One region of the Metabacillus sp. cB07 genome, then DNA from elsewhere that is predicted to be linked to it. Evidence: riboswitches for the same ligand, from Rfam matches in the RefSeq annotation. Region 1 holds a riboswitch; the other holds the start of a gene.
What was found. Region 1 has a riboswitch for thiamine pyrophosphate ahead of thiT (energy-coupled thiamine transporter ThiT). Riboswitches for the same ligand answer to the same signal wherever they lie in the genome.

Region 1 (4,420 bases):
AGGATGGATGTGCTGAATAATATGACGAGCATTCTCCGCAGTTTTTTCATCGTATTCCTCCATGTCAGTTGTGTTTATTCGCTTTGTACTTCCAGGGCATCGCCGCTCTTGCCAGCAATTCAATGACTGCAAAAATAACCAGACTTAAAGCAACAATGACGATAATGATGGCAAATACCTTTTCTGTTAAAAAAGATTGAGAGGATCTAGTAAGGATAATTCCAAGGCCTTGACTCGCTCCCAGCCATTCTCCGATAACCGCTCCCATTACACTGTATGTTCCGGCTATCTTGAGCCCTGAGAAAAAATACGGCATGGAAGCAGGAATCTTCACCTTCAAGAAGAGCTGACGTTTATTCGCTCCCATGGTCTTCATCAGTTTGATCATATCCCTGTCTGCCTGACTGAATCCGTCTGCAAGATTAATGGCTATCGGAAAAAAGCAGACAAGTGCTGTTACGATGACCTTCGGCAAGATCCCGAATCCAAACCAGATAATCAGCAGAGGTGCCAGTGCAATAATTGGAACGGTCTGTGAAAGGACAAGGAGCGGTTCAACCGCTTTTCTGATCCAGAGGGAAAGGTCAATTAAAATGGCAATGGCCACTCCGGCAGCTGCTGCTATCAGGAGGCCGAGAACAGCTTCAGTAAGCGTCTGCAGAACGTGCACTCCGAGCGTTCCTCTCATTTCAAACAGGGTGATGAAAATGTCTGTAGGTTTTGGCAGGATCCACTTCTCAATTCGAAAAAGCACGACTGCCATCTCCCAGAGTAGAAGAAAAACGGCAAGAACGGCTGCAGGCAGCGCTATTCCTGATATAGATTCAGCGATATTTTTGGAGTTTTTCATCCATCGTTACTCCTTCAGCAGGGCGGTAATGAATTTTGATGTGCGTCATCACTTCACTTGCACCTGCCCCGATACAGGCATCCTGAGCCTGCTTGACAATTTCAAGCAGATGATTGAGTTCCCCCTCCATAACGGTCTCCATCGCGCCGACTTCATATTTGACACCTGACTGCTGCACAACTTCAATGGCTTTGTCGACAATCTCGTATGTATTTCCGTGTGCTGATTTCGGCAGTACTTGAAACGCAAGGTTTACACTGGACATCATGAATTCCTCCCTTTCTTTCTGTGAATCTCTTAGAAAATGCAAAAAAAGGCTGCCGGTTAGGGCAGCCTTAAGCATTCGCAAAGTTCATGGAAAATAGACTCTTTTCCTGTATCCCTCCGCTGGCATTACCCAGATCAGGTTAAAGGGTCGATACAAGAATCAGTATCCTCTCAGCCGAGTTCACTCAGCTCCCCTGCTTCTATAAGATTCATGGAAACTATAGCAAGTTTTACAAGACTTGTAAAGAAAGGAAAAATACTTTCCGCTATTTTCTGAAAAAAAATAGAATTTAGGCTTGTCGAATTTTGCAGTTTCCTGTATAGTAGTGTCTAAATCATATATCGCATTTGACCACTTGGGGAGCCGCCGGCTGAGAGTGAACGTTATGTTCTGACCCGTTGAACCTGTTAAGTTAAAGCTTACGTAGGGATGTGGCGATGGATTCAAGTGATAACCCAACCAAAGCAGTGCGTGGAAACCATCCGACATTCCCCGCATTGCTTTTTTCTATGGAGAAAAGGCCCCGGTCGAATGCCGAAAAGGGGTAAAATCATGCAAACAAATAAGCGCCTGGTTTTTTTATTGGAAGCAGCGATTCTTGCTGCAATTGCCTTTCTTTTAGATTTAGCGACAAGCTTTATCGGCAAAATGCCGCAGGGAGGATCGATTTCACTTGCAATGGTGCCCGTACTGATCATGGGATTTCGCCACGGTCTAAAAGGCGGACTGCTGACAGGCTTTCTCCTCGGCCTGCTGCAGACGGTCATGGGCTATACGACCATTGTCCATCCTGTACAGGGTTTTCTGGATTACTTTGTCGCCTTTACAGCGGTTGGTGCCGGAGGTATTTTTTATAAGCAAATTCAGAACTCTCTCCATTCTTTAAACAAATGGCGCCTGATTCTTTATGTCACACTTGCCGCTTTCCTTGGAAGCTTCCTGAGATTTGCAGCCCACACACTCGCTGGCGCTGTCTTTTTCGCTGAGTTTGCAGGAGATCAGCCGGTGCTCCTCTATTCAGCAGGGTACAACGCATCCTACATGATTCCGACATTTATCATCTGTACGATCATTCTTGTGCTGATGCTGCTGACATCAAAAGCGCTGATCATAAATAGAAAATAGAGAAAAGCACCGGAAATCCGGTGCTTTTTATCATAATCTCTTCTTTTTCAGCATGTATTAGTAGTAATAGATTTCCTATTGGAGGCCATGAAATGAATCTCACATACTCACTCATGCTGTTTGCCTTTTTTCTATCCATCTTTCATTTTCTGTATGGCTACTTTGAAGCGCTGCGGATCAGCGGCGAAGATGGCCCTGTCAGAGGATGGTCGGTTGTTTTTTCATTTCCGCTCGCATTTGTTTTTGCTTATTTTGCAGCGGTTTTTAACCAGCAAATCTGAACAAAAGTGCAAGCGCCAAGGCCCGCTCCGATAGGCAGATAAGAATCCGGCGGAAAAGTCCGGTTCCCGCCTTTTTTGAGGGATTTGTTCTGACAGAGGATCTAGGCGCTGGAGCTTGCCGTTGATAACTTTGTTATGTTATCAACAGCCTTTTATTTTTTATAATTCCTTTAACAAAAAGCAGAACCCGGCAGATGTCTGCCGGGTCTTTTTAATGCCTCTGGCGGGATTCGAACCCGCACTCCTTTCGTAAGCATAGGCTAAGGGGAACACGCTTCCCTACGGATTTTCACCGGCAGGAATTTCACCTGCCTCAGCATAGTTGCTTTTCGGTGCTTCTGAAACCTTTGCCTTGCGACCCGGTTCTACTGTTTTCCGGCGCTCTTCCCTTCTAGAGCTACAGAGGCTTATTAAGAGTCTCTGCCTTCACAGAGACTCCCGCGAGAGTTTACAGCAGCTTTTCTATTAAACTCTCAACATACTCGTTCATGTCCCCAAAAGAATATCCTGTCATTTGTGCTTTTGTCACATCCAGCGTCCAGTCACCCGGAAGACCGTACGGGGAAGCATTTTCTTTTGACACTTCCTCAGTAATGACTGCGGTTTTGTCTGCAGCACTCTCAATCTTGCCGATCAGTTCTCTCAGGGAGAGATTGTCTTCAAACGCTATATTATACGCTCCTGTCAGCTTTTCTTTTCCTATATGTAAAAGAAAACCTGCAGCGTCTTCAGATGAAGTGAAGCTGAAAGAAACATTGTCATTTTTCGCCCCAATGGACTCTTCCCTTTTCACTTTGTCTACATGAAAAAGGAAACGCTCGGTGTAATCATCGGTACCGATGACCAGAGCAGGCCTGACAGCTGCCACCGGCACTTTTGCATTCTGGAACAAATAAGCTTCGGCACCGCGCTTTGCCTCCCGATAGCCGGTCATTCCCCCATATTCTTTGCGGTCTTTAAACGTCGGTTCGAACGAAAGCGGGTTAAAATCCGTTTCCTTTCGTTCTTTGCCGAATTCATAGACGGCCATTGTTGATGTAAAGATATAATGGCCTATTTTACCCTCAAGCGCTTCATAAGCCGTTTGGGCTTCGAGCGGCGAGAAACAGGATTGATCATAGACAGCGTCCCATTGCCTTCCTTCAAAAGCTCTCGTCATTGATTCTTTCTTTTCCCGGTCAATGACAAGACGCTCGACCCCGTCTCCAAAATCATCCCGGGTTCTGCCTCTTGTCGCGACCGTCACAACCACTCCGTTTTCAAGCAGTTTATGAACAAGCCTCTTCCCAAAAAACTGTGTGCCTCCAAGTATTAACACGGTTTTCAATGTATTTCCCTCTCTCATTATGTATTCAGCCGCGCTGTCAATTCCTTCAGATTCCAGCCGAATGCTGTCTCCGGATGATCGGTGCCTTCAATCGCGTACGTATCCTCTCCCACTTTTTCGGGAGAGTACCGTTCATAGAACCCCTTCGACGGGTTGGCATTCATCACCCACAGCATCATTGATTGATAGTTCAGGTTCATCAGATCCTCTGCTGCCGCACGAACCAGGCTCTTACCAACACCTGCGCCTTGTGCTTCTTTCAGAAGATAGATGGCGTATAATTCGCCGTCATAGCCGTATTCCTGAGACCTGGCCGGACCAAATCCCGCAAACCCGACAATTTTGCCCTCTTCATCTTCTGCAACGAATACAGTATCCGGATTTAGATTCCGCCAGATTTTCTCTTTGCTTTCGTAAGTCAGACTATTTAAAAATGAATCTGCTACGATTCCCTTATACGTTGTCCGCCAGCTGTCGACGTGTACAATCGCAATTTGCTTTGCATCTTCTCTGGAAGCTTTTCTGATCAGTACCTTCATTTTCAACACTCCTTGCTGAGGAAATTCGAC
Region 2 (4,420 bases), 1.9 Mb from region 1:
TTTATCGGCGGCAGGAAGAAAGAGGTGCTGCCATCCGGAAAAGAGGCGCCGAATACATTCGTGGTCTCTTTACTCGTATTTGCCGGCATCTTTATTCTTTCCCTGCTGCTCTCTTATCTGTTTGTCCTGATCGGATTTATAGAAAATGCATTCCTGATGACGCTGATCATCTCGACCATTTCACTCGGTGTGGTCGTGCCGACGCTTAAGGATGCAGGCATCATGAAGTCGAACATCGGGCAGATTATCCTTCTTGTCGCCGTCATTGCGGACTTGGTGACAATGATTCTGCTTGCAGTTTTTGCTTCCATTTACGGCGGGGAAAATACGAATATGTGGCTGATGCTCATTTTGTTCGGAGCTGGTGTCGCCCTTTACTTTATAGGCAAAACCTTTCAGAGCAGATCCTTTATTGAAACGCTCTCTAAAGGCACGATTCAAATTGGGACAAGAGCTGTTTTCACACTCATTATTGTTCTTGTTGCGCTTTCAGAAACGATTGGTGCAGAAAACATTCTCGGTGCCTTTTTAGCAGGCGTGCTCGTATCTCTTCTTTCCCCGAATAAAGAAATGGTTCAGAAGATGGACTCGTTCGGGTACGGATTTCTGATCCCGATTTTCTTTGTCATGGTTGGAGTGGACCTTGATATTTGGTCGCTTTTTAAGGACCCTAAAATCCTGATGCTGATTCCGCTCTTATTTATAGCGCTTCTCATTTCAAAAATTGTGCCGATTTACCTTTTGAAAAGATGGTACGATACGAAAACGACTCTTGCTGCCGGTTTTTTGCTCACATCCACTCTGTCGCTTGTTATCGCCGCAGCGACGATTGGAGAACGTGTCAATGTCATTGACTCGCAGATGTCCGGAGCTCTCATTCTGACGGCCGTTCTGACAAGCATCTTTACGCCGATTGGATTTAAAAAGCTTTTCCCTGAAAAACTCGGTTCAAAGAAAAAGCTGAAGGTTGCTTTCATAGGAGCCAATCAAATGACGCTTCCGGTAACGAGAGAACTGAATCCGAATCTGTATGAAACAATCATCTATCATACGCATGTTGATAAAAACGAACAGCAGATTGCCGAATCTCTTTTTCAAATTGAAGAGCTGGACGATTATTCGATTGAGACGCTTCAGGATAAAGGTGTATTTGATTCGGACATCCTTATTGCAGCAACTGGCGATGAGGATGCGAATGCGGAAATTGCCCTGATGGCAAAAGAGCTTGAGGTCGAAAGGGTCATTGCAAGTATTGCTTCGCCTCTGCTTGATGAGCAGCTGAAAGCAAAGAACATTGACGTGTTCTCTGTTCTGCTCTCGACCAAAACCCTGCTCAGAGCCCTGATCGAAGCGCCGGGCATCATGAAAATCCTGACGCACAGCGAATCTGCCCTTTATCAAATCAAAATGAACAACAGACGCTATGATGGAATGGTTCTCAGAAGCTTCCCGTTTACCGGAGACGTCATTTTTGTCCGGATCTTCCGGGAGAATGAGTCGATTGTTCCTCACGGCGATACGGAGCTGAAACGGGGAGATCTGCTGATTTTAACGGGATCATCCGAATATATCGATGAACTGAGGCAGGAGCTTGAGTTTCACAAAAATTAAGCAGAAATTTCCTGCAAAAGCCTTGAAAGATATTTTTATCGTGGTATGATGGGCATGTAAAACATTCAGAAAATTTTATACGATGAACCGCTAGGGGAGCCCTTCATAAGGGCTGAGATCGGAGTGTGACTCCGAGACCCTCAGAACCTGATCTGGTTAACACCAGCGTAGGGAAGTGGTGTAAGGGTCTATTTCATACACCACTTTTCTATGCGAAAAGTGGTTTTTTGCTGTTTAAAAAGAAAAGGAGGATACGTCATGCAATTTTCAAAAGAATGCAGGGAGTACGCAAATGAATGGTGGGAAGGGAGCTTTCACCATCCTTTTGTTAAAGGAATCGGTGACGGGACGCTGTCAAAAGAAAAGTTCAAATTTTATGTGATGCAGGATTCCTATTACTTGACTCATTTTGCCAAAGTGCAGGCGTTTGCCGGTGCCGTGGCTCCTGATCTGCATACAACGTTCAGAATGTCCGTTCATTCTCAGGGGACCTATGAGGCAGAACTTTCCCTTCATCAGCAGTTTTCAAAAATGCTCGGGATAACAGAGAAAGAACGCGCGGAATTTAAGCCGGCGCCTACAGCTTATGCTTATACATCTCATATGTACCGCGCGGTCGCGACTGGAAATCTTGGTGAAATCATAGCTGCTCTGCTGCCTTGCTACTGGCTTTATTACGAAGTAGGAGAGCGCCTGAAGGACTGCAAGCCAGGAGATGCCGTTTATGAAAAATGGATTGAGACCTACCATGGCGACTGGTTTAAAGAGCTTGTTCTTGAACAGGTGAACCGTTTTGATGAGCTGGCTGAAAAAGCAAGCGCTCATGAGCGGATGATGATGAAAGAACATTTTCTGATCAGCTCTATGTATGAATACCGCTTTTGGGATATGGCTGAAAACCTTGAAGCGTGGGGCCGTGCAGATTCTCTGCAGCTGCAAAAATGAAGCTGCACCTTGTAACGGATGGAAAGCATTCTTCAGATTCGCTGATTTCAATCCTCGCAGACGTACATAGATATGCGGATGCCATCCATATAAGAGAAAAAGACAGGTCAGCCGGCGAACTGGCGGAACTTGTGGAGATTCTTGCGCGCAAGGGTGTTCCAAAATCAAAGCTGATCATGAACGGCAGGGTGGATGCGGCCGTGCGCTCGGGACTGGCAAAAGTGCAGCTTCCGGCACATGGGCTGCCTGTAAAGTTTGTTAAAGAGCACTACCCTTACCTCGGCGCAGGATGTTCGGTTCATTCAGTAAAAGAGGCAATAGATCGGGAGAAGGATGGGGCAGACTGGCTGATTGCCGGACATGTATTTCAGACAGATTCAAAAAACGGCCTTGAGCCGAAAGGAATTTCATTTCTTCAAACAATTTGCGAATCTGTATCCATCCCTGTCTATGCAATTGGAGGAGTCGCTCCTGATGTGCTGCCGGAACTGAAAAAGCTGAAAGTCGCAGGAGCAGCGGTCATGTCCTACGTGTTTTCAGCAGACAAACCTGTGGATGCGGCAAAAGAGCTTGCACGAAAGCTGAAAGGAGGAACGGCTGATGAAGACATTCTATGATGCCGGCATCGTCGGGGGAGGAGTCATCGGCCTGATGTCTGCCTATTTTCTGTCAAAGGCAGGCCGTAAAGTAGCCATATTTGAAAAAGGAAAGATTGGCTGCGGGGCATCTTCCGCTGCAGCAGGCATGCTTGGTGCTCATACAGAAACGGAAAAAGCAGATGCGTTTTTCCGTTTTGCAGAAGAGAGCGGGGCTCTTTATCCCGTGCTTGCAGCCGAATTGCTTGAAGAAACAGGCATAGACATTCAGCTCGTTTATAATGGGATGCTCAAACTTGCCATGACGGCTGAGGAAGCTGTTTCCCTAAAAGACAGAGCCTTGAATGAACCGGATGTTGAGTGGCTCTCAAGGGAGTCTGTCCTGAAGAAAGAAAAGAACCTGACAGAGTATCTGCAAGGAGGACTGTTCATTGCAAAAGACGGCCAGGTTTCCCCTCCCGCTCTTTGCCGGGCGCTGGCAAGGGCGGTACAGATAAACGGAGGAACCATATTTGAAGGAGCTGCAGCCGGACGCATGCGCGCAGAGCCTTCGCATTATGAGATTTCCGCTGCAGGAGAGATTCATTTTTGTGAAGCTCTTGTCATTACTGGCGGGACATGGAGCGGCCAGCTGTTTGAGGAATTAGGCATCTCAGTTCCTGTTCACCCTGTTAAAGGCGAATGTCTATCAGTCATGCCGGATGGTTTCCGTTTAGAGTCAACCGTTTTTCATGACAGCTGTTACCTTGTTCCGAAGTCTGACGGGAGCATCGTCATCGGTGCGACGATGGAGGAGGGGAATTGGAGGGCAGAGTCTACAATACAAGGGATGGCTTCTTTGATGGAGAAGGCTGTTTCCATTATGCCGTGCATGAAAAAGAGTGTTTTTCAAAAAGCCTGGGCCGGACTGAGACCGGCAGCGCGAGATGCGAAACCATACATTTTTAAGCATGAAGGCATGAAAAATCTTTATGCCGCAACAGGACATTACCGGAACGGCATTCTGCTTGCGCCTAAAACAGGCGAAATGGTCAGGGATTTGATTTTGAGCCGTCAGGTCAAGCCTGAATATGCAAGAGAGTTTGGATTAAATCGGGGTACAGAGGTGAAATCATGAAAATCAAATTGAACGGCAGCACAGCTGAACTGGATCCGCACATAAAGACAATGGAAGATCTTCTGGCATTTTATCAGCTGAGCCATAAAACGGTCATGATTGAACATAACGAAACAATCCTAGATAAGAAAAGCTATGACAGCGTGATATT

Region 2: it holds a riboswitch for thiamine pyrophosphate, as region 1 does, so the genes downstream of both, tenA (thiaminase II) here and thiT (energy-coupled thiamine transporter ThiT) in region 1, are expected to answer to the same signal.

Annotation. Positions count from the first base shown of each region.
Region 1 is NZ_CP069296.1:3,294,766-3,299,185, forward strand. Features, by position in the region: gene JOJ89_RS16950 (ABC transporter substrate-binding protein) at 1-50, opposite strand, end outside; gene JOJ89_RS16955 (ABC transporter permease) at 65-850, opposite strand; gene JOJ89_RS16960 (thiamine-binding protein) at 825-1,118, opposite strand; TPP riboswitch at 1,212-1,323, opposite strand; TPP riboswitch at 1,465-1,565, shown strand; gene thiT (energy-coupled thiamine transporter ThiT) at 1,671-2,243, shown strand; gene JOJ89_RS16970 (hypothetical protein) at 2,336-2,524, shown strand; gene JOJ89_RS16975 (NAD-dependent epimerase/dehydratase family protein) at 2,973-3,842, opposite strand; gene JOJ89_RS16980 (GNAT family N-acetyltransferase) at 3,869-4,390, opposite strand.
Region 2 is NZ_CP069296.1:1,031,419-1,035,838, forward strand. Features, by position in the region: gene JOJ89_RS05145 (monovalent cation:proton antiporter family protein) at 1-1,611, shown strand, start outside; TPP riboswitch at 1,694-1,802, shown strand; gene tenA (thiaminase II) at 1,870-2,556, shown strand; gene JOJ89_RS05155 (thiamine phosphate synthase) at 2,553-3,173, shown strand; gene thiO (glycine oxidase ThiO) at 3,157-4,269, shown strand; gene thiS (sulfur carrier protein ThiS) at 4,266-4,420, shown strand, end outside.